3 regions of the Chimaeribacter sp. YP20170169 genome follow, and region 1 is predicted to be linked to each of the others. Evidence: predicted binding sites of a transcription regulator. Region 1 holds the regulator's gene; each other region holds the start of a gene.

The links. Region 1 encodes sigma-54, which starts transcription at its own class of promoters, with help from an activator protein. Its sites were predicted from a motif close to GTTGGCACANNTTTCGCTNT; they were not measured.
Positions count from the first base shown of each region.
Region 2: the regulator sigma-54 is predicted to act here: its motif matches at 5,108-5,127, upstream of glnK (P-II family nitrogen regulator).
Region 3: the regulator sigma-54 is predicted to act here: its motif matches at 5,049-5,068, upstream of ACK3SD_RS18815 (branched-chain amino acid ABC transporter substrate-binding protein).

Region 1 covers NZ_CP176824.1:3,413,545-3,423,695, forward strand. Annotated here, with positions in the region: gene mlaD (outer membrane lipid asymmetry maintenance protein MlaD) at 1-512, opposite strand, end outside; gene mlaE (lipid asymmetry maintenance ABC transporter permease subunit MlaE) at 516-1,298, opposite strand; gene mlaF (phospholipid ABC transporter ATP-binding protein MlaF) at 1,315-2,118, opposite strand; gene ACK3SD_RS15585 (calcium/sodium antiporter) at 2,401-3,378, shown strand; gene kdsD (arabinose-5-phosphate isomerase KdsD) at 3,397-4,383, shown strand; gene kdsC (3-deoxy-manno-octulosonate-8-phosphatase KdsC) at 4,399-4,965, shown strand; gene lptC (LPS export ABC transporter periplasmic protein LptC) at 4,962-5,540, shown strand; gene lptA (lipopolysaccharide ABC transporter substrate-binding protein LptA) at 5,509-6,060, shown strand; gene lptB (LPS export ABC transporter ATP-binding protein) at 6,067-6,792, shown strand; gene rpoN (RNA polymerase factor sigma-54) at 6,836-8,269, shown strand; gene hpf (ribosome hibernation promoting factor) at 8,293-8,580, shown strand; gene ptsN (PTS IIA-like nitrogen regulatory protein PtsN) at 8,678-9,154, shown strand; gene rapZ (RNase adapter RapZ) at 9,206-10,060, shown strand; gene npr (PTS phosphocarrier protein NPr) at 10,057-10,151, shown strand, end outside.
Region 2 covers NZ_CP176824.1:2,884,541-2,894,691, reverse strand. Annotated here, with positions in the region: gene ACK3SD_RS13235 (PLP-dependent cysteine synthase family protein) at 1-664, opposite strand, end outside; gene ACK3SD_RS13230 (Lrp/AsnC family transcriptional regulator) at 783-1,244, shown strand; gene ACK3SD_RS13225 (SmdA family multidrug ABC transporter permease/ATP-binding protein) at 1,342-3,120, shown strand; gene ACK3SD_RS13220 (SmdB family multidrug efflux ABC transporter permease/ATP-binding protein) at 3,113-4,888, shown strand; gene glnK (P-II family nitrogen regulator) at 5,185-5,523, shown strand; gene amtB (ammonium transporter AmtB) at 5,562-6,848, shown strand; gene tesB (acyl-CoA thioesterase II) at 7,023-7,886, opposite strand; gene ACK3SD_RS13200 (YbaY family lipoprotein) at 8,104-8,658, shown strand; gene ACK3SD_RS13195 (MGMT family protein) at 8,690-9,001, opposite strand; RNA gene ffs (signal recognition particle sRNA small type) at 9,185-9,281, shown strand; gene ACK3SD_RS13185 (HHA domain-containing protein) at 9,634-9,837, opposite strand; gene tomB (Hha toxicity modulator TomB) at 9,885-10,151, opposite strand, start outside.
Region 3 covers NZ_CP176825.1:202,840-212,990, reverse strand. Annotated here, with positions in the region: gene ACK3SD_RS18835 (ABC transporter ATP-binding protein) at 1-663, opposite strand, end outside; gene ACK3SD_RS18830 (ATP-binding cassette domain-containing protein) at 660-1,532, opposite strand; gene livM (high-affinity branched-chain amino acid ABC transporter permease LivM) at 1,529-2,815, opposite strand; gene ACK3SD_RS18820 (ABC transporter permease subunit) at 2,825-3,739, opposite strand; gene ACK3SD_RS18815 (branched-chain amino acid ABC transporter substrate-binding protein) at 3,825-4,904, opposite strand; gene ACK3SD_RS18810 (YsnF/AvaK domain-containing protein) at 5,694-6,116, shown strand; gene ACK3SD_RS18805 (YsnF/AvaK domain-containing protein) at 6,165-7,250, shown strand; gene ACK3SD_RS18800 (hypothetical protein) at 7,756-8,844, shown strand; gene ACK3SD_RS18795 (class I SAM-dependent methyltransferase) at 9,029-9,733, shown strand; gene ACK3SD_RS18790 (glucose/quinate/shikimate family membrane-bound PQQ-dependent dehydrogenase) at 10,047-10,151, shown strand, end outside.

The DNA of each region.
Region 1 (10,151 bases):
GTTGCGGCAGGCGCAGCCTGCGCGCCCGGTTTGGCGGCGTCATCGGAGCCGCCGCTCTTGTACAGGAACTGGCCGATCAAATCCTCCAGTACCATTGCCGATTTGGTGTCCTGGATGGTGCTACCCTCTTTCAGCATAGCAGTCCCCATCTCCGGGTCTTCAAAGCCGACATTCAGCGCCAGATACTGCTCCCCCAGCAGGCCGGAGGTGCGGATCGCCAGCGAGCTGGTGTCCGGGATCTGGTTGTACTGCTCGTCGATGTCCATCGCCACGCGCGGCGAGTAGTTGTTGTCCAGGGAGATATCCGCCACCCGGCCAATCACCACGCCGCCGATGCGCACCGGCGAGCTGGCTTTCAGGCCGCCGATGTTGTCGAAGGTCGCGTAGATGCGGTAGGTGGGGTGCGGCCGCATTGAGGTGATGTTCGCCACCTTCAGGGCCAGAAACAGGATGGCGCCCAGCGCGATCAGCAGGAACGCCCCCACCCAGATTTCACTCTTTTTCGTTTGCATTATTTAGTTCCCAAACATCAGTGCCGTCAGCACAAAATCCAATCCCAGCACCGCCAATGAGGAGTGCACCACGGTACGGGTCGTCGCCCGGCTAATCCCCTGCGAGGTGGGGACGGCGTCATAGCCATTGAACAGCGCAATCCAGGTCACGGTGACCGCAAAGACCGCGCTTTTCAGCAGGCAGTTGACCAGATCCTGCCGCCAGTCGACGGCATTCTGCATCGCCGACCAGAAGAAGCCGCTGTCGATGCCCTTCCAGTCCACGCCCACCAGCGAGCCGCCCCAGATGCCGACCGCGACGAAGATCGCCGTCAGCAGCGGCATACTGATCATGCCAGCCCAGAAGCGTGGTGCCACCACCCGGCGCAGCGGATCGATCGCCATCATCTCCATGCTGGAGAGCTGCTCGGTGGCCTTCATCAGGCCAATCTCGGCGGTGAGCGCCGAGCCGGCGCGGCCGGCAAACAGCAGCGCGGTCACCACCGGCCCCAGTTCACGCAGCAGCGAGAGCGCCACCATCATCCCCAAACTGGTTTCGGCGCTATAGGTGGTGAGGATCAGGTAGCCCTGCAACCCCAGCACCATGCCGATAAACAGCCCGGAGACCACGATAATCAGCAGCGACATCACGCCGACGCTGTAAAGCTGCTTCACCAGCAGTGCCCCATGCTTGCGCGGGTGCGGGCGACCCATCAGGGCGCCGAACATCATCAGCCCGGCGCGGCCAAATGCGCGGCACAGTGAGATCCCACGGCGTCCGAGTGACGCCAGTGCAGTTGTTAACATCAGTCTATTGGCTCCCTTATCCTAGCAGCTCGGTCTGGTAATCACCGGCCGGGAAACGGAATGGCACCGGGCCGTCGGCGATGCCGTCGAGGAACTGGCGCACGCGCGGATCGGCATTGGCCTGCAACGCCGCGGGCGTCCCTTCGGCAATCACATGCTGCTCCGCCACGATATAGGCGTAGTCCGCGATGCTCAGCACCTCCGGCACGTCGTGGGAGACCACGATGCAGGTCACGCCGAGCGCATGATTCAGCTCGTCGATCAGTTTCACCAGCACGCCCATGGTGATGGGGTCTTGCCCGACGAACGGCTCATCAAACATGATCAGCGTCGGGTCGAGGGCGATGGCACGCGCCAGCGCCGCACGCCGCGCCATGCCGCCGGATAGCTCCGAGGGCATCAGCTTGGCCGCGCCGCGCAGGCCCACCGCCTCCAGCTTCATCATCACCGTGGTGTGCAGTAGCGGCTCGGGCAGGTGGCTGTGCTCCCGCAGCGGGAACGCGACATTCTCATAGACATTCAGATCGGTAAACAGCGCGCCGGACTGGAACAGCATGCTCATCTTTTTGCGCGTGGCGTAGAGCTTGCGGCGCGAGAGGGTGGGAATGTTTTCACCATCAAACCAAATCTCGCCCTCATCGGGGGCGAGCTGCCCGCCGATCAGGCGCAATAGCGTGGTTTTACCGATACCGGAGGGGCCCATGATGGCGGTGACCTTGCCACGCGGCACCGTCATATTGATTTTCTCGAAGATGGGGCGATCGCCGCGCATAAAACTGATGCCTTTGATCTCCACCAGATTCGATGCCTTCTGGTTCATTCTTGCTATCCCTTATAGGGTATTGGGAAAACGATACCCCTGATGTTAAAGCAAAGGCGGCCGGACGCCGTATCTTTACAAAACCTTACGGCCCTGGCCGCTAAACTTGCCATACGTTTTACTTTTACGTTCCGCAGGGTCAAAATTAGCGGATAAATCTGGGCGTTAACGCTGGCGCGGGTTCGCCGTCGATTAGAGTCAGTTTATCATTGTTTCAGGTAATCATTTTTGACCTTCTGATTCACCGACGAACAGGGGATTATACCGAATAAAGGACTCCGCATGCTGCTTGCGACCATACTATTGATCGTTGGTTTACTTCTACTTTCTTACGCGGCCGACCGTCTGGTGTATGGCGCGGCGGTGCTCTCCCGCTCAATGGGGGTGCCGCCGCTGGTGACCGGCATGACCATTGTCGGCATTGGCATCTCGCTGCCGGAACTGGTGGTCTCCACCACTGCCGCGATTGGCGGGCAGCGCGATTTGGCGATAGGCAACGCCATTGGCTCCAACATCATCAACATCCTGCTGATCCTGGGCGGCGCGGCGCTGATCCACCCGCTGCGGGTGCAGTCTGACATTTTGCGCCGCGAGCTGCCGCTGCTGTTGCTGATCACCGCGCTGTGCGGTGTGCTGCTCTCAGACCTGCAACTCTCGCGGCTGGACGGGGTGATCCTGCTGTTGAGCGCCGCCCTGTTCTGCCTGCTGATGCTGAAGATCGCCCGGCTGGCGCAGCGCGAGGGCAGTGACCCGCTCACCACCGAGCAGCTGGCGGAGCTGCCGCAGGACAGCAGCAACACCGTGGCGGTGCTCTGGCTGCTGCTGGCGGTGGTGATGATGCCGCTGGCCGCGGGCATGATTGTGGACAACGCCACCGTGATCGCGCGCTATTTTGGCGTCAGCGAGCTGGTGATTGGCCTGACGGTGATTGCCGTCGGCACTAGCCTGCCGGAGCTGGCCACCTTTGTCGCGGGCGCGCTGAAGGGGGAGGATGACATTGCTTTAGGAAATATCATAGGCGCCAACATCTTCAACCTCTGTATAGTGCTCGGCATTCCCGCACTGATCGCCCCTGGCCCCTTCGCGCCGGAGGCGTTCCGCCGCGACTACTGGGTGATGCTGGCGGTCAGCGGCGTGCTGGCCGGCCTCTGCCTGCTGCGTCAGCACCGCATCGGCCGCCGGGCGGGCGCGCTGCTACTGTGCGGCTTTATGGCTTATCTTGCGTGGCTGCTGCTCTTTCCGGCTGGCCCCGCCTTGTAAAACAGTCAGGACACCAACATGGCGAACTTTGAACTCCAGCCCGGCTTCGACTTCCAGCAGGCCGGCAAAACCGTACTGCAGATCGAGCGGGAGGGGCTGGCCCAGCTCGATCAATATATCAATGACGACTTTACCCGCGCCTGTGAACGGATCTTCGCCTGTAGTGGCAAGGTGGTGGTGATGGGGATGGGCAAGTCCGGCCACATTGGCCGCAAGATGGCAGCGACCTTCGCCAGCACCGGCACGCCGGCCTTCTTCGTCCACCCGGCGGAGGCGAGCCACGGCGATCTGGGCATGGTCAGCCGGCATGACGTGGTGATCGCCCTCTCCAACTCCGGTGAGTCCAGCGAAATTCTGGCGCTGGTGCCGGTGCTCAAGCGTCTGCACGTGCCGCTCATCTGCCTGACCGGCAACCCGGAGAGCGCCATGGGCCGCGCGGCGGACATCCACATCTGCGTGCAGGTGCCGCAGGAGGCGTGCCCGCTTGGGCTGGCACCCACCTCCAGCACCACCGCCGCACTGGTGATGGGCGACGCGATGGCGGTGGCGCTGCTGGAGGCGCGCGGCTTCACCGCCGAGGATTTCGCCCTCTCCCACCCCGGCGGCGCACTGGGCCGCAAGCTGCTGCTGCGTGTCAGTGATATCATGCACAGTGGCAATGAGATCCCCCACGTCAGCCGTGACGCCACGCTGCGCGACGCGCTGCTGGAGATCACGCGCAAAAACCTCGGCATGACCGTGATCTGTGATGACTTGATGAAGATCGAGGGCATCTTCACCGATGGCGACCTGCGCCGCATTATTGATATGGGCATCGACTTCAACCGGGCGCGCATCGAAGAGGTGATGACGCCCGGCGGCCTACGGGTGCGCCCCGGCACCCTGGCGGTGGAGGCCCTGAATACCATGCAATCCCGGCACATTACCGCCCTGATGGTTGCCGATGGCGACCAGTTGCTCGGTGTGGTACATATGCATGACATGCTGCGCGCTGGCGTAGTTTAATGAAGGAAAGGCTCAATGAGTGATAACGCAGCAACTGTGAATACCTGTTACGGCCCGGTCAGCGCCGAGGTACTGGACCGCGCGCGGCAGATTCGCCTGCTGATCTGTGATGTGGATGGCGTCATGTCCGACGGCCTGGTCTATATGGGCAATCAGGGCGAGGAGCTGAAAGCGTTCAACGTGCGCGACGGCTACGGCATCCGCTGCCTACTCACCTCTGACGTGGAAGTGGCCATCATTACCGGCCGCTCCGCCAAACTGCTGGAGGATCGCGCCGCGACCCTCGGCATCCGCTACCTTTACCAAGGGCAGTCCAACAAGCTGATTGCCTTCCGCGAACTGCTCACCACGCTGGCGCTGCGCCCGGAGCAGGTGGCCTACGTCGGCGATGACCTGATTGACTGGCCGGTGATGGCCGAGTGCGGCCTGGCGGTGGCGGTGGCGGATGCCCACCCGATGCTGACGCCGCGCGCCCACTACACCACCCGCATCAGCGGGGGCAAGGGCGCGGTGCGCGAAGTGTGTGACCTGATCCTGCTGGCGCAAGGGAAGCTGGAGGACGCCGTCGGGCTTTCAATATGAGCAGAGCAAAGTTTCTGATTACCCTGCTGCTGGCGCTGGCCGCGCTGGTACTGATTGGCTGGAGCCTGGCCGATGAGGATGAGGCGGCACCGACGGCAGCCATCAACACCCAGGACCCGACCTACCAGAGCCAGCACACCGTTACCGTGGTCTACGACCCGACCGGCAAGCTGAACTACAAGCTGGTGGCCGATGACGTCAAATATTACACGGCGGAGGAGCTGAGCTGGTTCACCAACCCGGTGATGACGCTCTATGACGCCAACACCATCCCGACCTGGTCGGTGCGCGCCGATCGCGCCAAGCTGACCAAGGATCGGATGCTCTATCTCTATGGGCATGTTGAGGTCAACAGCCTGACCGCGACCTCGCAGTTACAGCGGATCAAAACGGACAACGCCCAGGTCAACCTGGTGAGCCAGGATGTCACCTCGGATGATGAAGTCACCCTTTACGGGGCCGCCTTCACCTCCAAGGGCATGAAAATGCGCGGCAATTTGCGGACCAAAACAGCTCAGCTGATCGAAAAGGTAAACACCTACTATGAAATCCAGACTTCAAACCCCGCTCCGTAACCTGCTGGTTGCCAGTTCGCTTCTGGCTGTGAGCGTGCCGGCCCTGGCGCTGAAAGATGACACCAGCCAGCCGATCCACATCGACTCCGCCCAGCAGGCGCTGGACATGGAGGGCAACACCGTGACCTTCACCGGCAACGTGGTGGCGAAACAGGGCAGCATCGAGATCAAGGCCGACAAGGTGGTGGTGATCCGCCCGCAGGGGCAGCAGGGCAAGGAGGTGATTGAGGCCTTCGGCAACCCGGCGACCTTCTACCAGTTGCAGGACAACGGCAAGCCGGTGAAGGGCCACTCGCAGAAGATGCGTTATGAGCTGGGGAATGACTATGTCATCCTGACCGGCAATGCCTATCTGGAGCAGCTCGACAGCAATGTGAAGGGCGACCGCATCACCTATCTGGTGCAAAAACAGCAGATGGAAGCTTTCAGTAACGAAGGCAAACGTGTTACCACTGTGTTAATCCCGACCCAATTGCAGGACAAAGGCACCCCGTCCAGCGGACAGAAGAAGAGTAACTGATCACTTATGGCTACCCTAATTGCAGAAAACCTCGCCAAGGCGTACAAAAACCGTAGAGTGGTGGAGGACGTCAGCCTGAAGGTGCACTCCGGCGAGATCGTTGGCCTGCTCGGCCCGAACGGCGCGGGCAAGACCACCACCTTCTACATGGTGGTGGGGATTGTGCCGCGTGACGCTGGCCGCATCGTGATTGATGACGAGGATATCAGCCTGCTGCCGCTGCACGCGCGCGCGCGCCGCGGCATCGGCTACCTGCCGCAGGAGGCCTCGATCTTCCGCCGGCTCAGCGTCTATGACAACCTGATGGCGGTGTTGCAGATCCGTGAAGACCTCACCAGCGAACAGCGCCGTGACCGCGCCGAGGAGCTGATGGAGGAGTTCCACATCACCCACCTGCGTGACAGCCTTGGGCAGGCGCTGTCAGGCGGTGAGCGCCGCCGGGTGGAGATCGCCCGCGCGCTGGCGGCCAACCCGAAGTTTATCCTGCTGGATGAACCCTTTGCGGGGGTGGACCCCATCTCCGTGATTGACATAAAAAAAATCATTGAGCACCTGCGCGACAGCGGGCTCGGCGTGTTGATTACTGACCACAACGTGCGCGAGACCCTCGACGTCTGCGAACGCGCCTATATCGTCAGCCAGGGGCGACTGATCGCCCACGGCTCCCCAAGCGATATTCTGGCCGATGAGCAGGTGAAACGCGTCTATCTGGGTGAAGAGTTCCGTCTCTGATCCACTTTTGCGTTGTTACCAGTAAGGGAAACCAGATCATCCTATGAAGCAAGGTTTGCAACTCAGGCTTAGCCAGCAACTGGCCATGACTCCCCAGCTCCAACAGGCGATCCGCTTGTTGCAACTCTCAACGCTAGAACTGCAGCAGGAGATTCAACAGGCATTAGAGAGCAACCCCCTGCTGGAGCAGAGCGATATCCACGAGGAGATTGACGCCAAGGAGACCACCGACAGCGAGGCGCTGGACACCCGCGAGGCGCTGGAGCAGAAGGATATGCCGGAAGAGCTGCCGCTCGATGCCACCTGGGACGAGATCTACACCGCTGGCACCCCCTCTGGCACCGGCACCGACTACAGCGATGACGAGCTGCCGGTCTATCAGGGCGAGACCACCCAGACCCTTCAGGACTACCTGATGTGGCAGGTGGATCTCACCCCCTTCTCCGACACCGATACCGCCATCGCCACCTCGATTGTCGATGCGGTGGATGACACCGGCTACCTGACGGTAACGCTCGAGGAGATCCTGGAGAGCATGGGTGACGAGAATGTCACCCTCGAGGAGGTGGAGGCGGTGCTGAAACGCGTGCAGCGCTTCGACCCGATTGGCGTGGCGGCGCGTGATCTGCGCGACTGCCTGCTGATCCAGCTTTCGCAGTTTATCCCTGACACCCCCTATCTGGCCGAGGCGCGGCTGATTGTCAGCGAACACCTGGATCTGCTGGGCAACCACGATTTCCGGACGCTGATGCGCTCGACCCGGCTAAAAGAAGATACACTTAAGGGGGCGATGCTGCTGATCCAGTCGCTGGATCCGCGCCCCGGCCAGTCCATCAACACCGGCGAATCTGAGTATGTGATCCCCGATGTGCTGGTGCGCAAGCACCAAGGGCAGTGGGCGGTCGAGCTGAATGCTGACAGCATCCCCCGGCTCAAAATCAACCAGCAATATGCGGCGCTGGGCGGCACGGCCCGCAACGACAGCGATGGCCAGTTCATCCGCAGCAACCTCCAGGAGGCCAAATGGCTGATCAAGAGCCTGGAGAGCCGCAATGAGACGCTGCTCAAGGTGACGCGCTGCATCGTGGCGCAGCAGCAGGCCTTTTTCGAGCATGGCGAGGAGTACATGAAACCGATGGTGCTGGCGGACATTGCCCAGGCCGTGGACATGCACGAATCCACCATCTCGCGCGTCACCACGCAGAAGTTCCTGCACAGCCCGCGCGGTATTTTTGAGTTGAAGTACTTCTTCTCAAGCCACGTCAGCACGGACAGCGGCGGGGAGGCCTCCTCGACCGCCATCCGGGCGTTGGTGAAGAAGCTGATTGCGGCGGAAAACCCCGCCAAACCTCTGAGCGACAGCAAGCTGGCGACCCTGCTCTCCGATCAAGGGATCATGGTTGCCCGCCGCACGGTCGCAAAATACCGAGAGTCTTTGTCCATCCCGCCGTCGAACCAACGCAAACAACTGGTTTGACCTAAACAGAGAAGGAAGACATTATGCAGCTCAACATCACCGGCCACCACGTTGAAGTCACTGATGCCCTGCGCGATTTCGTCAGTACAAAATTTGCCAAGCTTGAGCAATTTTTCGACCGAATCAATCAGGTTCATGTGATACTCAGCATGGAGCGAGTGCAGAAGGTGGCGGAAGCCACCGTGCACGTCAATGGAGGCGAGTTGCACGCCACCTCGGAACATGAAGATATGTATGCGGCCATCGACGGCCTGATTGATAAGCTGTCACGGCAGCTCAATAAACATAAAGACAAGTTGAAACAACACTAAGACTCACTGTAGCCAATCGCGCTACATCACCTGACCATCGGCCCTTCACCCTGCGGTGACGGGCCGATAAGCCATCAGGCGTGACTCAAGCGCTTAAGTGAAAGATGAGATGATAAACGACTCAATCATGCAATTAAGCTCTGTGCTCAGCGCAGAGTGCACCAAAAGCGGCGTCCACTGCTCCAGCAAGAAACGCGCCCTCGAGATCATCAGCGAACTGGCGGCGAAACAGCTGAACCTGCCGTCGCAGGCGGTGTTTGATGCCGTCCTGACGCGGGAGCGCATGGGCAGTACCGGTATCGGCAATGGCATCGCCATCCCGCACGGCAAGCTGGAAGAGGACACGCTGCGCGCGGTGGGCGTTTTCATCCGCCTGGATCAGCCGATCGCCTTCGACGCCATCGACAACCAGCCGGTTGACCTGCTGTTCGCCCTGCTGGTGCCTGCCGACCAGTGCAAGACCCACCTCCATACGCTGTCGCAAGTGGCGAAGCGTCTGGCGGATAAGAGCGTCTGCCGTCGGCTGCGCGCCGCGCAGAGCGATGAAGAGCTGTACCAGATCATTACCGAGTAGCCTGCTGCCGGTAACACAACGCCAAGAGTGAATTGCCAGGGGGAGTGACACATGGTGCTGATGATAGTCAGCGGCCGTTCCGGTTCAGGTAAATCCGTTGCCTTGCGTGCGCTGGAAGATATGGGGTTTTACTGCGTCGATAACCTGCCGGTGGTGCTGCTGCCGCAGTTGGCGCACGCGCTGGCGGAGCGCAACACCTCGGCGGCAGTGAGCATCGACGTGCGCAACATGCCGGAGACCCCGGAGCTGTTTGAGCACGCGATGGCCCAGCTGCCGGAGAGCTTCTCGCCGCAACTGCTGTTCCTTGACGCCGATCGCAACACGCTGATCCGCCGCTACAGCGACACGCGCCGCCTGCACCCGCTCTCCAGCCGCAACCTCTCCCTGGAGAGTGCGATTGACGAGGAGAGCGAGCTGCTGGAGCCGCTGCGTTCCCGCGCTGACCTGCTGATCGACACTTCCGAGATGTCGGTGCATGAGCTGGCAGAGATGCTACGCACCCGCCTGCTGGGCAAGCGCGAACGTGAGCTGACGATGGTGTTCGAGTCGTTTGGCTTCAAGCACGGCATCCCGATTGACGCCGACTATGTGTTTGACGTCCGTTTCCTGCCCAACCCGCACTGGGACCCCAAACTGCGGCCGATGACCGGTTTGGATCGCCCGGTGGCGGCCTTCCTCGATCGCCATACGGAAGTGCACAACTTCATCTACCAGACCCGCAGCTACCTGGAGCAGTGGTTGCCGATGCTGGAGACCAACAACCGCAGCTACCTGACGGTCGCCATCGGTTGCACCGGCGGCAAGCATCGCTCGGTCTATGTGGCGGAGCAGCTGGCCGACTACTTCCGTTCGCGCGGGAAGAATGTGCAGTCCCGCCACCGCACCCTGGAAAAGCGCAAATCATGACGGTCAAACAGACGGTGGAGATCAAGAACCGGCTCGGGATGCACGCCCGGCCGGCGATGAAGTTGTTTGAGCTGGTGCAGAGCTTCGACGC
Region 2 (10,151 bases), 530 kb from region 1:
AGTCGTGGAACACTGAGTTTTCAGGATCGACCACCACCAATTCGGTCGGGTGCCCCTGATAGCGGATATAGCGCCCCAGCGTGGCAGAGGTGCCGCCGGTGCCCGCGCCCATCACCAGATAGCGCGGCATCGGGAACGGCTCGCGCGCCATCTGGCGGTAGATGCTGTCAGCGATATTGTTGTTGCCGCGCCAGTCGGTGGCCCGTTCGGCGTAAGTGAACTGGTCCATATAGTGGCCGCCCAGATCGCGCGCCAGATGTTCAGACGCGGCATAGATCTGCGCCGAGTGCTCAACAAAGTGGCAACGCCCACCATAAAAGGCGATCTGCTCTATTTTGCGGCGCGCGGTGCTGGCCGGCATCACGGCGATAAAGGGCAGGCCAAGCAGGCGGGCAAAATAGGCTTCGGAGATGGCAGTGCTGCCGGAGGAGGCTTCAATCACCGTGCTGTTCTCCCGCAGCCAACCGTTGCAGAGCGCGTAGAGGAACAGGGAGCGTGCCAGCCGGTGTTTCAGGCTGCCACTGGGGTGGGTGCTCTCATCTTTCAGATAGAGATAGATGCCGGGGAAGTCCGGCAGCGGCAATCGGATTAAATGGGTATCCGCGGAGCGCTGGAAATCGGCCTCGATTTCCCGGACAGCGCCCCTGACCCAGCAAGCAGTCATCGGCTCGTTCTCAACAGGGGGAAGATGGCGCTTAGCCTACCCTGAGAACGGGAAAAAAGGATTGCTATCTTGCCTGCAAAATGGCCAGATAAGAGAAAATTTTTCTCAGGAGCGACCCTTGCTGGATAAAATTGACCGTACGCTGCTGCGTTTGCTGCAACAGGACTGCACGCTCTCCCTCCATGAGATGGCGGAAGCGGTCAACCTGACCTCCACCCCGTGCTGGAAACGGCTCAAACGGCTGGAGGAGCAGGGTTACATCCGCAGTCGGGTCGCGTTGCTGGATTGTGATAAGATCGGCCTCGGCCTGACCGCCTTTATGCTGATCAAGACTCAGCAGCATAACCGTGAGTGGTATCAGCACTTCGTCAGCCAGACTGAACAGATGCCGGAGGTACTGGCGTTCTACCGGATGGCGGGGGAGTACGACTATTTATTGCAAGTGCAGGTGGCTGACATGAAAAGCTACGACACCTTTTACAAAAAGCTGGTAAACAGTGTGCCCGGCCTGATTGAGGTGACCTCCAGCTTCGCGATGGAAAGGATCAAATACATCACGGCCCTGCCGCTGCCGGAGTAGGCGCACAGCGCCATCGCTTTTTTCCAACCATCTTCTATGCTGCTTGGGCGGCCATCATCCGGTGCGCCGGCGCTTCACTTTTTGGGAATAAAATCTTGTGAGATTGTTTGCACAACTAGGCTGGTATTTCCGCCGGGAGTGGCGTCGCTACCTCGGTGCGATAGCCCTGCTGATTATCATTGCCGTCCTGCAACTGCTGCCGCCCAAGCTGGTGGGGGTGATTGTGGATGGCATCACCCAAAAACGGATGGACACGTTCGCGGTACTGGGCTGGATTGGCGTGATCCTGGTGACGGCGGTGTTCGTCTACCTGCTGCGCTATGTCTGGCGAGTGCTGCTGTTTGGGGCCTCCTACCAACTGGCGGTGGAGCTACGCGAACGCTTTTACCAGCAACTCAGTCACCAGCATCCGGCCTTCTACCTGCGCCACCGTACCGGCGATCTGATTGCCCGCGCCACCAATGACGTGGATCGGGTGGTGTTTGCCGCCGGAGAAGGGGTATTGACGCTGGTGGATTCGCTGGTAATGGGCTGTGCGGTGCTGGTGGTGATGTGCACCCAGATTAGCTGGCAACTGACACTGTTGTCACTGGTGCCGATGCCTATCATGGCGCTGGTGATCAAGCGCTACGGCCAGCAGCTGCACGATCGTTTCAAGTCGGCGCAGGCGGCCTTCTCGGCGTTGAATGACCAGACGCAGGAGAGCCTGACCAGCATCCGCATGATCAAGGCCTTCGGCCTGGAAGATCATCAGTCCGGCCAGTTCGCCCGCGTGGCAGCGGATGCCGGTGCCAAAAACCTGCGAGTGGCGCGCGTGGATGCGCGTTTTGACCCGACCATCTACATCGCCATCGGCATGGCGAATTTGCTGGCGGTGGGCGGCGGCAGTTGGCTGGTGGTCAACGGCACCCTGACCCTCGGCCAACTCACCAGCTTTGTGATGTATCTGGGCCTGATGATCTGGCCGATGCTGGCGCTGGCCTGGATGTTCAACATCGTGGAGCGCGGCAGTGCTGCCTACAGCCGCTTGCGCAGCATGTTGAAAGAGGCCCCGACGGTGGTGGATGGCAGCCAGGGCGTGCCTGCGGGGCGCGGGGCGTTGCAGGCGGAGATCGTGCGCTTCCACTATCCAGAAAACACCCACAGCGCGCTGCATGACGTGCGCTTTACCCTCCAGCCGGGCCAGATGCTGGGCCTATGCGGCCCGACAGGCGCCGGGAAGAGCACTCTGCTGGCGCTGGTGCAGCGCCAGTTTGATGTGGATGAGGGGGCAATCCGCTTCCACGGTCTGCCGTTGCCCGCGCTAAAACTGGATGAGTGGCGTGGTCGGCTGGCGGTGGTGAGCCAGACGCCGTTCCTGTTCTCAGACAGCGTGGCGCAGAACATCGCCCTTGGCCGACCAGAGGCAACGCCAGCGCAAATTGAACAAGCGGCGCGGCTGGCTAGCGTGCATGACGATATTTTGCGCCTGCCGCAAGGTTACGAAACCCAGGTGGGGGAGCGGGGCGTGATGCTCTCCGGCGGGCAGAAGCAGCGCATCGCCATTGCCCGCGCGCTGCTGCTGGAGGCAGAGATTTTGATTTTGGATGACGCCCTCTCTGCGGTGGATGGCCGCACTGAGCACGAGATCCTAGCAAACCTGCGCCAATGGGGCAGCAACCGCACCCTGATCATCAGCGCCCATCGCCTGTCGGCACTGACCGAGGCCAATGAGATTTTAGTCTTTAACCAAGGCACGGTTATGCAGCGCGGCGATCATGACACGCTGGCGGCACAACCGGGCTGGTATCGTGATATGTATCGTTATCAACAACTTGAGGCCGCACTTGATGAGCCAGCGCCCGCTGCGGGAAACCGGGAGGCGCAGGATGCCTAAACTCCAGTCAATGTGGCCGACCCTGAAACGCCTGCTCACCTATGGCTCCCCCTACCGCAAGCCGCTGCTGCTGGCGGTGGTGATGCTGTGGGTGGCCGCGGGCGCGGAGGTAGGCGGCCCGCTGCTGATCAGTTACTTTATCGATCATGTGGTGGCGCACGGCAACCTGCCACTGGCGCTGGTTTCAGCGCTGGCCGGCGGCTATATCCTGCTCAACCTGCTGGCGGCAGCACTGCACTACTACCAGTCGCTGCTGTTCAACCGGGCAGCGGTCGGTGTGGTGCAGCGGCTGCGAATCGATGTGATGGATGCCGCGCTGCGCCAGCCGCTGAGCGAGTTTGATATTCAGCCGGTGGGGCAACTTATCTCACGCGTCACCAATGACACCGAGGTGGTGCGCGATCTCTACGTTACCGTGGTGGCGACCGTGCTGCGCAGCGCCGCCCTGATTGGCGCGATGTTGGTGGCGATGTACAGCCTCGACTGGCGCATGGCGACGGTGGCGGTCTGTATCTTCCCGGCGGTGCTGGTGGTGATGGTGCTCTACCAGCGTTACAGCACGCCTGTGGCGCGCAAGGTGCGCAGTTACCTGGCCGATATCAACGATGGCTTCAATGAAGTGATCAACGGCATGGGCGTGATCCAGCAGTTCCGCCAGCAGCAGCGCTTTGCTGAACGGTTGAGCGCGGCGAGCTGGGCACACTACCACGCGCGCATGAAGACGCTGCGCATTGAGGGGTTCCTGTTACGCCCGCTGCTGAGCCTCTTCTCCACCATGGTGCTGTGCGGACTGCTGATGCTGTTTGGTTTCAGCGCTGTCGGCAGCGTCGGGGTGGGCGTGCTCTACGCCTTCATCAACTACCTCGGCCGCCTCAATGAGCCGCTGATAGAGCTGACCTCCCAGCAGTCGATCCTGCAACAGGCGGTAGTGGCGGGCGAGCGCATCTTTGAGCTGATGGATCGCGTACAGCAGCAGTATGGCGGTGATGACCAGCCGCTCACCAGCGGCCAGATCGAGATTGATGACGTCAGCTTTGCCTACCGGGATGACAAAAAGGTGCTGGAGCACATCTCGCTGTCGGTGCCGTCGCGCGGCTTTGTGGCGCTGGTGGGACATACGGGCAGCGGCAAAAGCACCCTCGCCAACCTGCTGATGGGCTACTACCCGATCAGCGAGGGGCAGATTCGCCTTGATGGCCGTCCGCTTGACACGCTCTCCCACCAGACGCTGCGTCAGGGTGTTGCCATGGTGCAGCAAGATCCGGTGGTGCTGGCGGAGTCGGTCTACGCCAACGTCACGCTGGGCCGCGAGATTGCCGAGCAGGAGGTGTGGCAGGCGCTGGAGACGGTGCAACTGGCGGAGCTGGTACGCGCGATGCCCGAAAACATCCACACCCGGCTGGGCGAGCAGGGCAATAACCTGTCGGTGGGCCAGAAACAGCTGCTGGCGATGGCGCGAGTGCTGGTGCAGGCGCCGCAAACCCTGATTCTGGATGAGGCGACCGCCAATATCGACTCTGGCACCGAGCAGGCGATCCAGCGCGCGCTGCGTGCCATCCGTCAGCACACTACGCTGGTGGTGATCGCTCACCGCCTCTCTACCGTGGTAGACGCCGACTCCATTCTGGTGCTGCACCGTGGACAGGCGGTGGAACGCGGCACCCATGCCGAGCTGCTGGCGCATCAGGGGCGCTATGCCCAGATGTACCAGATGCAACTGGTGGGTGAGCAGCTGGAGGCAGAGAGCGCCACGCCACTCTCCGCCTGAGCGAGGGCGGGTGCTTGGCACCCGCTCCCTCAGTCCGCACCATTATCAGGCATATAACCCGCGCAATTCCCCCACGCTGCACCCCAGTAAAGCGGCTTGCACTAAAATGAGGCGCAGCTACGCTTTCTATGGGCTGACTTAAGTCAAATCGTCTCCTCCGGACTGGCCGGAGAGGACGTCGCCTGTCCCTAATTCCCTCTATTCCCAGACGAAATCATTTGTGGCACACCCTTTGCTTTAGACTAGCTATCCACGCGGGTTTAACGCGACAGGCTCTTAATTCGAGGAGTGGCAATATGAAACTGGTTACTGTGGTGATCAAACCATTCAAGTTGGAAGATGTGCGCGAGGCGCTCTCTGCCGTAGGCATTCAGGGACTGACCGTCACCGAGGTAAAAGGCTTTGGCCGCCAGAAAGGTCATGCCGAACTCTACCGTGGGGCTGAGTACAGCGTGAACTTCTTGCCGAAAGTCAAAATCGATATTGCCATTGCCGACGACCAGCTGGATGAAGTGATTGATGTGATTAGCAAAGCGGCCTACACCGGCAAGATCGGGGACGGCAAAATTTTTGTTGCAGAGTTGCAGCGTGTGATTCGTATTCGTACTGGCGAGACCGACGAAGCAGCATTGTAATTTCAGGCTCGGATGAGTGAACTAGGGGTGGATTGATAATGAAAAAACTTTTATCCATGATGGGCCTCGGCACGGCGGCCATAGCGCCATCGCTGGCGATGGCGGCACCGGCAGTCGCTGATAAGGCGGACAACGCCTTTATGATGATCTGCACCGCGCTGGTGCTGTTTATGACCGTGCCGGGGATTGCGCTGTTCTACGGCGGCCTGCTGCGCTCCAAAAACGTGCTGTCGATGTTGACCCAGGTGATGGTGACCTTCGCGTTGGTCTGCGTGCTCTGGATGCTGTATGGCTACAGCCTGGCCTTCAGCGAGGGCAACGCCTTCTTCGGCGGCTTCCAGACGGCGATGCTGAAGGGCATTACGGTGGACAGCGTTACCGGCACCTTCGCCCAATTGATCCACGTCGCCTTCCAGTGCTCCTTCGCCTGCATTACCGTGGCGCTGATTGTCGGGGGCTTCGCCGAGCGTATCCGCTTCTCCGCGGTACTGATCTTCACCGTGATCTGGATGACCTTCTCCTACCTGCCGATTGCCCACATGGTGTGGGGCGGCGGCTTCCTGGCGGCAGATGGCGCGCTGGACTTTGCCGGCGGCACCGTGGTGCACATCAACGCGGCGATTGCCGGGCTGGTGGGCGCGTACCTGCTGGGCAAGCGCGCGGGCTTTGGCAAAGAGGCATTCAAACCGCATAACCTGCCGATGGTCTTCACCGGTGCCAGCATCCTCTACGTGGGCTGGTTCGGCTTCAACGCTGGCTCCGCCAGTGCGGCCAATGGCATCGCGGCGCTGGCTTTCGTCAATACCGTAATGGCTACCGCTGGCGCGATCCTCTCCTGGGTACTGGTGGAGTGGATGGTGCGCGGCAAGCCTTCCCTGCTGGGCGCCTGCTCCGGCTGCATCGCGGGTCTGGTCGCCATCACCCCAGCGGCGGGCACAGTGGGTGTCGGCGGCGCGCTGGTGATTGGTCTGATTGGCGGCGTGGCCGGCCTGTGGGGCGTAGTGATGCTCAAACGCTGGCTTCATGCGGATGACACCTGTGACGTCTTTGGCGTACACGGCGTGTGTGGTATCGTCGGCTGCATCCTGACTGGCGTCTTCACCTCCTCCTCCTTGGGCGGCGTTGGTTACGCAGAAGGCGTGACCATGGGGCACCAGGTCTGGGTACAGCTGTTCAGCATCGGCATTACCCTGGTGTGGTCAGGTGTCGTGGCCTTTATCGGTTACAAAATTGCTGATATGGTGGTGGGACTGCGTGTTCCGGAAGATCAGGAGCGCGAAGGGCTGGACGTCAACAGCCACGGCGAGAACGCCTACAACCAGTAATGGCAGAGTAGGGCATCAGCCTGACGAGCAGTGCGCTAAATAAAACAGGTTCCCCGGCGTGGGCGTGATTCCTACCCCCGCCGACTTAAGGAGCCGGGCAACATGCAAAAAACATCACAGATAATGATGCAAACATGATGATAGAGAGGCGGTGGCGCAATCCACCGCCTTTTTTTATGCGTCGCGGCGGCGGATGACCCCCTCCTGCACCGACGTCGCGACCAGCACGCCATCGCGGGTGTAGAACTGGCCGCGCACAAAGCCGCGCGCGCTAGAGGCGGAGGTGCTCTCCACCGCATAGAGCAGCCACTCATCCAAACGGAAAGGCCGGTGGAACCACATGGAGTGGTCGATGGTCGCCACCTGCATCCCCGGCTCGAGGAAGCCGACCCCATGAGGTTGCAGCGCGGTGGGCAGGAAGTTGAAGTCCGAAGCGTAGCCCAGCAAATATTGGTGGATACGCAGGTCGTCCGGCATCTCGCCATTCGCCCGGAACCAGACGTGCCGCTCTGGTGCGGCCACCGTGCCCTGCAACGGGTTGTGGAAAGCCACCGGCCGCATCTCAATCGGGCGCTGGCCAATGAACTTTTCCCGCACCTTCTCGGGGATCAGGTGGGCAAACTTCTGCGCAATCTCTGACTCTGAGATCAGCGCCTCCGGCGGCGGCACCTGTGGCATGGTGTTCTGGTGCTCGAAACCGCTCTCCTGACACTGGAAGGAGGCGGTCATGTAGAAGATAGGCTTGCCATTCTGCACCGCTTTGACCCGCCGGGCGCTGAAGCTGTGGCCATCACGCAAAATTTCCACGTCATAGATGATCGCCTTGCTGCTGTCACCGGGGCGCAAAAAATAGCTGTGGAAGGAGTGGATACCGCGCTCGGCGGGCACCGTTTGCTTGGCGGCATACAGCGCCTGACCGACCACCTGGCCGCCAAAGACCTGGCGTAATCCCAGATCCTCGCTCTGTCCCCGGAACAAGCCCTCTTCGAGTTTCTCCAGGTTGAGCAGATCCAATAAATTCGTTAATGCCTGACTCATGCGGTGATCCCTTTCAGCGAAAAACAGGGTAGGTGGGGCGCGTGGCCCCCTGTCGCCATAGTAGAGGATCCGGGGCAGTGAAAGAAGGGCGTGCCGGGGGGCGGCAGGAATTTTTCAGAGTTATGTGCCACAATTATTTCGTGATGTGGTGAATGCCACTAGTCCAATCCTGATGCTTGCGACCCGTAAGAAGTAAACAAAACAAGGAGTGCAACTGATGAAATTTTGGCAGATTGTAGGTGGAACCGCGCTGTCTCTCACATTGGCCGGCTGTGCATCCCAACCCGCCCAGCCTCCCTTGCCGCCACCCGGCAATGGCGCGCCCTCGACGGCGGCTATCCAGCAACCCTCAGTAAAAGGCACTATCTCCATCGACTCACGCGTGGCGTTGCCGCCTGATTCGGTGCTGACCGTGACTCTGGCAGACGCCTCCATCGCAGACACGCCGTCGAAAGTAGTGGCGCAGAGCGTTGCCTATACCCAAGGCCATCAGGCACCGTTCCCCTTCGTGCTGCCTTATAGCCCAAATGACGTGCAGCCTAAATCCAGGGTACTGCTGAGCGCGGTCATCGCGGACAAGCAGGGGCATTTCCTGTTCCAAACCGAACAGCCGACGCCCGCCGTGACCAATGGCGCAGGCACCCAGTTTGATCTGGTGCTGAAGCCGGTTGAGGCGCGGGCAGTGCCTACCAAGCCTTCCACGCTGGGGCCACTGGACACTTCACCGAACAGCCCGGTGCCTACTGGCATCAACCCGACACCGATGCCATAAGCTGAGCTGGCGGCGCTTGTCGCCGCCAGCGCTAGCCACGCCAGCCATAGCGCTCCAGGTCAATGCGACTTTCGGGGCCAAAGATAATGCCCTCTGACAGCAGTGCCTGACGCTGGCGCTGGAAGTCCTCCCCCTGAAGCGAAATACCGCCGTGACGATTCACTACCCGGTGCCACGGCAGGCTGCTCCCTTCCGGCAAACGGCGCAATACCCCACCCACCTGCCGGGCGGCACGGGGTGAGCCAGCCAGCCGCGCCACCTCGCCATAGGTGGTCACCCGGCCCTCTGGGATGGCCGCGACAATGTGGTAAACGCGTTGATTGAAATTTCCTTCCCCTTCCATAGCTGCCCCAACGTAGTGATATACCATGTCCGCGAGTATGAACCAAAACCGCTGCCATCGCAGGCCAGGCCAGACGCAGGTGCTTAAGAAACCATCGGTTGGCCGGTGGTGGGTTGCTTTTACCGGGGCCATCCCTGATAATGCTCCCCGCTCCACACCAGTGGGGCAACTCAATGGAGGCCCTGTTGGTTCTCCCGCAACACTAACTTGTGAACTCGGTCAGGTCCGGAAGGAAGCAGCCGCAGCAGGCGTCGTGTGTGCCGGGATGTAGCTGGCAGGGCCTCCACCCAATTTGGCTCCCCGCCTTTTTCTGCTCTCGTCCTCTCTCCCAAAGCGTTAACCATGCGACACTATTACTGCGTAATCAGACGTAGACTATTGATATTTCTTTTCGCTCGATAAATATTCCTAATCAATGCCGCCAATGCAGACGAAAAATGCCCGGTCGTTGGCCGAAAAGTGATTGCCATAAACAGACTGATGCGAAACGGAAAAAGCCAGGGCAGAAAGGGAATAAAGGGCTGACAGGAAACAGGAAGTGGGTGCCGCAGAAGGAAATGTTGAGCTAAGTGGTTGAAGCCGATAGAACTATCGGCTTCATGCTATTACCGCAATAACCGGCCTGAAGGCCATTAGCGCACGTATTTCCATACAGAAGTCGGCACTTTGTCATAGAGCTTATTCATCGTCAGTTCTGCCAGACGATGGTCAGCGGCAGAGTAAAACATTTCGAGTTCATCATCAGATAACTCATATTTATTCTTTTCAATAACACGCTCTAATGTGTCGATAGTGGTGCACTTACGCAAACGCATCAGGTAGTCGATTTTTTTCATCGTGGTCATAGTGTTTCTTATATAAGTAAATTGCGGTGGATTATCTATTAAGTTCTAATCAGCGTACAGGCATTCTCTTCTGAGAACATTCCGAATAGTCGCCGTTTGGTTTTTTGCCAGCGCTTCAAATCTGGTGCGCTGATGCCGTAATTGCCGAACAGGGTATAAGTATCGTCGAGATACTCTTCGACCCGGTCAGCTAACTGAAGTTCATCCTGATATTTTATTTTAAAGCTCATGACGAAAGAAGCAATATGCTCAATCAATTCGTTAAGCTGTAAGTTAACCTCTGACGTTGGATCATTAACCCAGCC
Region 3 (10,151 bases), on a different replicon from region 1:
TGAGCCGCTGCCGGTCAGCCGGATGCGGCCGTTGGCCATCACATAGCCACGGTCAGAGAGCTTCAGCGCATGGTTGGCGTTCTGCTCCACCAGAAACAGCGTCATGCCGCCCTGCGTCAGTTCTCGCAGGATGCTGAAGATTTGGCGTACCACAATCGGCGCCAGCCCGAGGCTTGGCTCATCGAGCAACAGCAGGCGCGGGCGGCCCATCAGCGCCCGCGCAATCGCCAGCATCTGCTGCTCACCGCCGGAGAGCGTCATCGCCCGCTGGGCGCGGCGCTCCTCCAGCCGCGGGAACAGCCCATACATACGCGCCAGATCCTCTTTCATATGGCGGTTGCCGATGGGGATGGTGCCCATCAGCAAATTCTCCTCCACCGTCATATCCGGGAAGATGCGCCGCCCCTCCGGCGCCTGCGCAATGCCGTTGCTGGCGATGAAGTGGGTGGAGCGATGGCTAATCGGCTCGCCCCGGTAGTAAATCTCCCCGCCGGCAATGCGCGGCTGGCCGAAAATCGACATCAACAGTGTCGATTTGCCCGCGCCATTCGCGCCAATCAGCGCCACCGTCTCGCCCTCCTGAACGGTCAACGACACCTCCTGCAACGCCTGAATCGGGCCGTAAAACACATCCACATTGCGGAACTCCAGCATCGGCGTCATGCCGCATCCTCCTCGTCAGCGCCCAGATAGGCGGCAATCACCCGGTCATCATGCTGAATCTCGCGCGGCGTGCCTTGGGCAATCACATTGCCGTGGTCCAGCACGATGACCCGGTCAGAGATCTCCATCACCATGCCCATGTCGTGCTCAATCAGCAGCACCGTGGTGCCGTGCCGCTCGCGCAAGGCGCGGATGATGCGGCTCAGCGCCAGCGTCTCCACCGGGTTGAGGCCAGCGGCCGGTTCATCCAGACAGAGGATCTCCGGCAGGGTGCACATGGCGCGGGCAATCTCCAGCCGCCGTTGCTGGCCGTAGGAGAGGGTGCCGGCCAGCCGGTTGGCGCACTCCACCAAATCCACCACCTCCAGCCAGTAGAACGCCTGATCGATCGCCCGACTCTCGGCCCGCCGGTAGCCGGGCGTATTGAATACCCCGGCCAGCAGGTTGCGGTTGACGCGCATGTGCTGCGCCACCAGCAAGTTCTCCACCACCGATAGCTCACGGAACAGGCGAATATTTTGGAAGGTACGCGCTAGCCCGGCGCGGTTCACCAGATGGGTGCCGCCGAACATTTTGTACCAGATACGCTTCCCGAGCTGGGTGGGGTGCAGCAGGTCAGCCGGGTACAGTTTCGCCCCGAGCACCTGGATCACGTCCGTAGTGCGGGCGTGGGTATGCAGCCGGATCGCGCCGCCGGTGGCGCGGTAGAAGCCGGTCAGGCAGTTGAACACCGTGGTCTTGCCCGCACCGTTCGGCCCAATCAGTGCGGTAATGGAGCCGCGCCCCACCTCGAGGCTGACGTCATTCAGCGCGCGGATGCCGCCAAAGTGCATCATTAGCCGCTCGACCTGCAAAATGGCATCACTCATGGCGCCACCCCCTTGCGGATGGCATAGCCGCTGCGGCTGGTGCGCACCAGCCCGCGTGGCCGCCACATCATCATCATCACCATCAATACGCCAAACAGCAGCACGCGGTACTCGGCGAAGCTGCGCAGCAGTTCCGGTGCCACCGTCAGCACAAAGGCCGCCAGCACCACCCCGAGGGTCGAACCCATTCCGCCGAGCACTACAATCGCCAGGATCAGCGCCGACTCAAAGAAGGTGAAGGAGGTGGGATTGACGAAGCCCTGATAGCTGGCGAAAAACACCCCGGCAATGCCAGCGGTGGAAGCGCCGAGCATAAAGGCGGAGAGCTTCACTAGCACATGGTTAAGCCCTAGCGAGCGGCAGGCGATCTCATCCTCGCGTAGCGCCTCCCATGCCCGGCCAATTGGCATCCGCGTCAGCCGGTGCTTGATATAGAGCACCAGCAGCACCACCAGACAGAGTACGGCGTAGATAAAGATAAACTTCAGGTTGGGGTTGTAGCTGATGTTGAGGAACTCATGGATTGGCGTGCCGCCCTCGCGCGCGCGGCGGCCAAACTCCAGGCCAAGGAACGTCGGGGAGGGCACCGAGATGCCATTCGGCCCGCCGGTCACTGCCAGCCAGTTGTTCAGCACCAGCCGGATAATCTCCCCAAAGCCCAGCGTGACAATCGCCAGATAGTCGCCGTGCATCCGCAATACCGGGAAGCCAAGCAGCGCCCCGGCGGCGGCAGCCATCAGCGCGCCGAGCGGCAGCATTGACCAGAAGCCCAGCCCTAGGTGCTGGTAGCCGAGCGCCAACCCATATGCGCCAATCGCATAGAAGGCGACGTAACCCAGATCAAGCAGGCCAGCCAGCCCCACCACGATATTCAGCCCCAGCCCCAGCAGCACATAGATCAGCCCCAGTATCGCCACCGTCAGCAGGTATTTGGTGGCGACGAACGGGAACAGCGCCGCCAGAAGCACCAGCAGTGGGATGATCCAGCGCAGCCGCGAGCGGTAACCCACCTGCCGCACATAGACCCCATCGCCCTCGCCCTCAAACCTGGTGAGGAAACGCCTACCACGGCGGGTCTGTAACAGCAGGCTGAGCAGCAGGCGGCCCAGCGCCACCACGGCCACAATCAGTGCCACCCGCCGTGGCTCGGTGTGGTAGCTATAGCCATCCAGCACCACGCCCACTACCGGGCCGAATACCACCAGCGCAATCACCCCGGCGACCACCGCGTCCAGCACACTCTGTTTGATGTCCACGCCTTCGGCGCGTTGATTCTGTGTCATGGCGGCTCCTTACACCTTGGCGACCAACGGCCGCCCCAGCAAACCCTGTGGACGGAAGATCAAAATCACCACCAACAGCGAGAAGGAGAAGACATCCTTGTAGTCGGAGTTGACCAGCCCGGCGAACTGCGCTTCTGACACGCCAAGCAGCAACCCGCCCAGCATCGCGCCCGGCAGTGAGCCAATGCCGCCCAGCACCGCCGCCGTAAAGGCCTTGATGCCGATGATGAAGCCCGCATAGAAATCAAAGGTGCCGTAGTTGAGGGTGATCAGCACGCCTGCCAGACCGGCCATCGCCGCGCCAATCACAAACACCAGCGAGATGACGCGATCAGTGTTGATGCCCAGAATGGAGGCCATTTTGCGATCCTGCTGGGTGGCGCGACAGATGCGCCCCAGCCGGGTATAGCGGATCACCCAGGTCAAGATCGCCATCCCGGCCAGCGAGGCGACCAGAATAAACACCTTGGTGTAGGTGAGCTGCACCACGCCATCCCCCAGTTGCAGGCGGAACACGCCGCTCAGTAGGGTCGGGATACCCTGCTGGTTCGGCCCTTGGCTAAGCTGGGCGTAGTTTTGCAGGATCAACGACATGCCGATCGCCGAGATGAGCGGTGCCAGCCGGGTGGAGTTGCGCAGCGGCCGGTAGGCGATACGTTCAATCACCCAGCCATAGACGGCGGTCACCCCCAGCGTGAAGACCAGCGTGCCAAGCATCAGCAGTGGGAAGGAGTGCAGGCCGAAAGAGCTGAGCAGCGCCAGTGCGATGGCGCACAGGTAGGCGGAGATCATATAGACCTCGCCGTGGGCAAAGTTGATCATGCCGATGATGCCGTAAACCATGGTGTAGCCGATGGCGATCAGGCCATACACCGCACCGAGCGTCAGGCCATTCAGCAACTGTTGTACAAAGAGAGCATCCATAGGGATCAGTCCGCCAGTTCAGGCAGGCCGCACGGCGCGGCCTTGAGAGGGGGGAGGCCCCGGCGGCTCGCCGGGGCGTGGCGCATCAGAGCTGGTGATAGTGGCCCTTGTCATCCCACTGGTAGACCACGTAATCCGACACCTTGAGGTCACCCTTGCCATCCCAGGCTTTTTTGCCCATCACCGTGTCAACGCTGTTGGCCTTCAGCCACTCGACGGCCTTGGCGCTGTCCTCACTGCCGACCGCATTAAACGCGGCGGCGATCGCCTGTACTGAGGCGTAGGCATAGAGCGTGTAGCCCTCCGGCTCAAAACCGCTGGCGCGGAATTTGTCGATCACTGCCTTGCCCTCGGGCAGGGTGCGTGGGTCGTTGCCGAAGGTCATCAGCACGCCATTGGTAAATTGCGGGCCGCCGGCGGCGGTGACCATCTCCTCTGTCACCACGCAGTCGCCGGAGAAGAATTTCGCCTCCACGCCCTGTTCACGCATCTGGCGAACCAGCGGGCCAGCCTCGGGATGGCAGCCGCCAAAGTAGACCACGTCCGGCTTCAGCGCGCCCATCTTGGTCACCAGCGCATTGAAGTCCTTCTCGCCACGCGACAACCCCTCATACATCACCGCCTTGACGCCGCGCTTGTCCAGCGCCGCGCGGGTGGCATCCGCCAGCCCCTGCCCGTAGGTGTCTTTGTCATGGATCACCGCCACCCGCTTCGCCTTCAGGGTATCGAGGATATAGTTGGCGGCAATCGCGCCCTGCTGGTCATCGCGCCCGCACATACGGAACATGCCGGTCATGCCGCGCTCGGTGATCTGCGGGTTGGTGGAACCGGGGGTAATGCTGATGATGCCAGCCTCGTCATAGACCTCGGAGGCGGGCATGGTGGAGGAGGAGCAGAAGTGGCCCACCACCGCCGCGACATGGGATTGATCCACTAACCGGTTGGCGACCGCCACGGCTTGCTTCGGTTCACAGGCATCATCACCCTGCACCAGCGTGATCTTCTCACCTTTGATGCCACCGGCGGCATTGATGTCTGCCGCCGCCTGCGAGGCACCTTTCCAGTATTGTGCGCCATAGGTGGCGTTTGGCCCGGAGAAGGGGCCAGCGACGCCGATGACAATATCGGCATGGGCAGGGAGTGCGCTAACTGCGGCAGAGACCATCATCACCAGGGAGAGTTTTTTTAGGGTATGGGACATTGTTGAATTCCTTAGCTCTGAAAAAAGCGGAACGCCGGAGTGCGGCGCGGAAACGTACTAATGCCATAACGCGTGCGTTGCGAGATTACGGTGAAGCGCAACGGTGAGTAAGCAAAAAGCCCGCCACCTCGTGAGCCGGGCATCACATTGCCGCCATGCAGGGCAGCAGGATGGGGCTGGAAGCAGAGGGGAAGAGTCCTGGATGCAGGAGAAGATGACCGCGTCCGTCGCAGTCCTGCCGTGGTGTCACGCCACCACAGCCTAGCCGAGTGCTGCAAAATTGTGCACTGAATAAAAACAAAAGCTTGAAGCAGGTAAAAAAACCGCTTTATTTTGGTGCGTTTTGCTACCCGCGTGACATAAAAGGGAAAAGCTGTTCCGTCATTGTAAATATAACGTCAATTTCTGCGCCGATAATGTAACCACCTTTTTCACCTTTAACGTGCCACTTGCCTCAACTGATTCCGCCAAAGCTGACAGTGCCCTCATTTATAGGGACTTTTTCGCTTGCTGCCGTTTTTCCCCGGATTCGGAATTGCCCTAAAACCGGTGTACCCGCCTTTTTTTCCTGTTGTGACACAGATCCTGTACTACAGTTAATTCTTGTGTAGGCAAGATATTAATCTGGCTTTATGTCATAAGTGCACTTTTAATTCTTCTTTCATCATTTCAGAAAGAGAAAAGTGCGTAACTGCACAAGCATTTAGTGACAGGCTGGAAGCCAGGCCAACCAATAGGACAGGGGAGTTAATGATGACTAGGCGACACAAGCAGGCTCACGAGGAGAAGAAAGCGGAGAGCCGTCTCGTTGAGGAAGCCTCCATTCCCCTTGCCCAGGAGAAGTTGGACGTCACCAAACAGCAGGTTGTCAGTGGCCGGGTCACCGTGACCCGCAAGACCGTGCACCATGAGCATCCCATCAACGAGATGCTGCGCCATGAGCAGGTCGAGGTACAACGTGTCCCAAAAGGGGAGCGCGTGGATACCATGCCGACAATCCGCGAAGAGGATGGCGTTACCATCATCCCAGTGGTTGAGGAGGAGATTGAGGTGATTCGCCGTCTGGTGCTCAAGGAGGAGCTGCATATCAAGAAAGTCGCCATACACAAGCCGTTTCAGGATAGCGTTACGCTTCGCAGTCAGGAAGTGTCTATTGATCGGCAAGAGGATGAGTAACCGGCATCTTCGTCTTACCAATCCGCTAAAGCAAAAGAGGAAACTATCATGGCACACGAAAAAATCGTTACCCTTTTTGATACGACTCAACAGGCCGAAGCAGCACGTAAAAATCTTATCAAAGCCGGTTTCCCTGATGATGATATCAACTTGATCAGTGGAGAAAACCTTCAGCACGAAGGCAAAGCTATCCGCCACCCGAGCATCTGGCAGCGCCTGTTTGGCACCGATGTTGAGGAAGATTACGCAGACGTGTATACCCGTGCGATGGATACCGGTGGCGTAATCCTTACCTTGCGCGCCGATGAAGATGATGCCGCCCGAGCGATGGGCATTCTGGATCGCCATCAGGCCGTTGATGTGCCGTCCCGTAAAACCGGTCTGGCAGATACCGGCCTGACCACAGGTGCGACCGCAGCAGCAGGCGCTGTTGGGGCCACGGGCACCGCCGCCACATCCCATACTGACGCCGTTCACACTTCCCTGACCGGGGATGAGAGTGAAGAAGAGATCCTGCGTCTGGCGGAAGAGAATCTGGAAGTCGGCAAGCGTCTGGTGAAAGAGGGTTCTACCCGCGTTCGCCGCTACGTGACCACTGAAGACGTCACTGCCGAAGTAGCGCTGCGCGAGCAGCACGCTGACATCTTCCGCCGCGCGGTGGATGAGCCAGCCTATCTGGGAGACATCGACTGGTCTGAGAAAGTGGTTGAAGTGACAGAAACCCACGAACAGCCAGTGGTGAACAAAACTGCCAAGGTTGTGGAAGAGGTGGTCGTGCGTACGGATGAATCCGAACGTGTCGAAACCATCAACGACACCATCCGTCGCCAGAATGTAGACATTGAGCATGTAGACCACACCGATAAAGATGTGCTGCACACCGACAAAACGGCGGGCGTCGCTGGCACAGCAGGCGTAAAAACCGGTGCCTCTACCACCACGGGTAGCACCACCACCGGCACCACTACGCCGGGTTCTGCTACCACCGGTACGGCTGGCTTCACTTCCGATGCCAATACCCCGCCGGCCAGCACTTCACCGGGCCTGGCAGAACCGGCAACGCCTTTTACGACTAAGTCAGATAAATCTGATCCGCTTAAATCAGATGGCGTAATCAATAATCCGAAAAAATAGGATTAGTTTTCTAATAATATCCTTCGCGATTAACCGAACCACCTCAAGCCACCCCCAGCGGGTGGCTTTTTTATGCGCGCGGTATGAATTCAGGCAATAGGGGTTATTCCGAAAATAAGCATGAAAAGTATTGCGTGATATTTTATAAATATCATTTTAATTAATGGAATAAAAGATAAGTGAAGTGAAATTTCATATTTTAAGTTGTTGAATTTTATGTCTATTCATCTGCGATTTTCACTTTTTATACGGTGAGGTAAACGGGTTTCCATTAATCACAGGTAGCGCTGGCAGGAAGTAAAAGGGCAGGGTCAAATCAGCGTGAATAACAAAGTACTTGTCAGCCCAAAGGCATCAATTTAAGTTAGCCGCCGTAATCAGTGTGGAATATTCAGGTGTACGCCGGGAGCGACCACCGTTTTTGCTATGACTGATACAAAATTGGAGGCCTTTTTGGCCTTTAAGTAACCAGGGTGATTGTCGCCATGATTGGCAAGGAAAGTATATGGATCTGAATGCAACGCTGTCAGCCGGTGCGCCGGTTTCCGAAACTCCCTCTTGGACTGCACAAAACGAGATGCCGGTTCAAACTGTCACGCCGGTATTTATTGGCAACTTCATGCGGCAGGATGGCCAGAGCGGCCCCTCCCTGACCCGCATCGCTGACTGGCAAGCGTTCAACCAACACTTCAAGGGCGCAGAGTGCCGCGACCTGATGCAGGCAGAATTCCAGGAATTCGCCATGATGGTCTCGGTCAAAAAGGATGGGCAGGACGTCAACTTCGTGATGAACCCCTACACGCTGTTTATCCAGCAGGCGATCATGAACTGGCAGGATGGCAGCCTGGCGCTTTGCTATGGCGAAGATGAGATCATGGGCATGGCGGAGCGCTCCACCTTCCCGCTGCCGGCCAACGCCGGTTTCCTGTCAGAGTTGATGGAGCAAGTGGGCACCCCGGCGCTAATCAGCTACCACGCCGTGCGCCACTACTTCGCGCAGGGCGGCAACGCCTGTTACGTGCTTTCCGTGGACGATCCGACGCAGGCGGACTGCGCCGCCCTCGCGGAGATGATCATCCACCAGCCGGAGATTGACCTCTGTTGCTCGCTGCTCAGTGCCGAATTCAATCCAGTGCTGCAACTGGCATTGCCGGTACAGGCACCGCTGTTTACTGCCGAAACCTTCCCGTATGAGCGTGCCGCCTGGTATCAGGACGAAGAGGAGATCATCCTGTTCACGCCTGACAATGCGGCAAACGTCACCCTGATGATCCTGCCAGAGGGCGAGGGCGAACCGCGCATTCTGACTCTGGCCGAGTTGCAGGCTGAACAGCCGTTGCTGGCGGAGCGGGTGCGCACGCGGCTGGCGACGGTATCACTGCCGGTTGTGCTGCCCATGCCAGCGGCCCTGCTGGGACGCTATTGCCAGTTGGCAAATGCGCTGGGCAGCCGCGCCAGTGCCGACATGGAAAAAATTGCTTTGGCAGGCTCTCCCCGCCTGTTTGACGTACAGGGCCTGCCGCTGCACCGTGGCAATGCCCTCATTGTGGAAGCCCCTCTGTTGGTGGACGCGACCTGCCACTGGGTTGCCTGAACCCTCGCCTTATCCATACAAACTATACTGATATCGGCCTGCCGCAGCGGTTTATGCTTGCGGCGGGCCTTTTTATTTCATGTAATAGCCTATTTCGTAACCAATTCGTAACAAAAAACTTGAGAACTTAAAACAGAGAGCAGACAATACCGCACACACCCAGCAGTAAACCAAGGGAAACGCCGTGAAAGCCAGGGTCGATTACGATCTTTTTGCACGTGCTTATGATGCGGACAGCCAGGCCAACCTGTGGAATGCCCACTATGAACGGCCTGAGATGCTGCGCCTGCTGGGTGATGGTGAAGGGAAGTGGATACTGGACGCGGGTTGTGGCGGCGGATTGCTGTCACAGGCGCTGCAAAACGATGGCGCGAGGGTAAGCGGCATCGACAGCAGCGGCGCGATGTTGGCCATCGCCCGGCAACGGCTGGGTGATCAGGCCGAACTGTGCCAGGGCGATCTGAACCAGCCTCTACCCTATGCTGACGGGCAGTTTGACGCGGTGGCCGCGTCACTGGTGATCCACTATGTGGATGACTGGCCAGCGCTAGCGGCCGAGTTTGCCAGGGTACTGCGTCCCGGCGGGCGGCTGGTGATCTCCACCCACAACCCCTACATGGACCATAAGATTTCAGGTAACCAGAATTACCTCTCCAGTTACACTTTTGATGACGTCTGGAACAAGGGCGGCGTAACGTGTGAATTGCGTTACTGGCACCGTCCACTGCATACCATCATGGCGCCGCTGCTTGGCGGCGAGCTGCAACTGGAGTCGTTTAGCGAGCCTTATCCGGCCGCTGAAGTACAGGCGCGTTTCCCCGACACATGGCAAAAAATCGTCGCAACGTCCCCGTTTATCTTTCTGGTTGCCTCAAGGCGACATCAATAAACAGCATAAATTCTGTTCTGGCACTCACTTAAGCCGCCATTTTGCTCAATACCGGCTAATGTTTTAGCAGGGTGGTGTTTCTTTGCCCAATGGGTGAAGTGGGTGCCCTGAACCGTTCGCCCCCTAGTGAACCGGTTCGCCACGGGACAAGCTGACATGATTGTCGCCAGCGCCGAACCAGGCGCTGACCTGACCACACTGTCCAGACGGTGCGCCAGGCGGCGCAGGGAGGAACAGCCGGGCAATTCCCGGCTGTTTGCAAGAGTTAGCTTTAACTAACTCGCTGATAAAAGTAACTTTTAAGGTTAATATTATGCAAAGTAAAGCTTCGCTATCACGTACCCTCGTGATACTTACAGCTTTGTTCGCCTTGTTGAGCGGATTGTACTTTTTGATTGGTGGGATATGGCTGGCAACC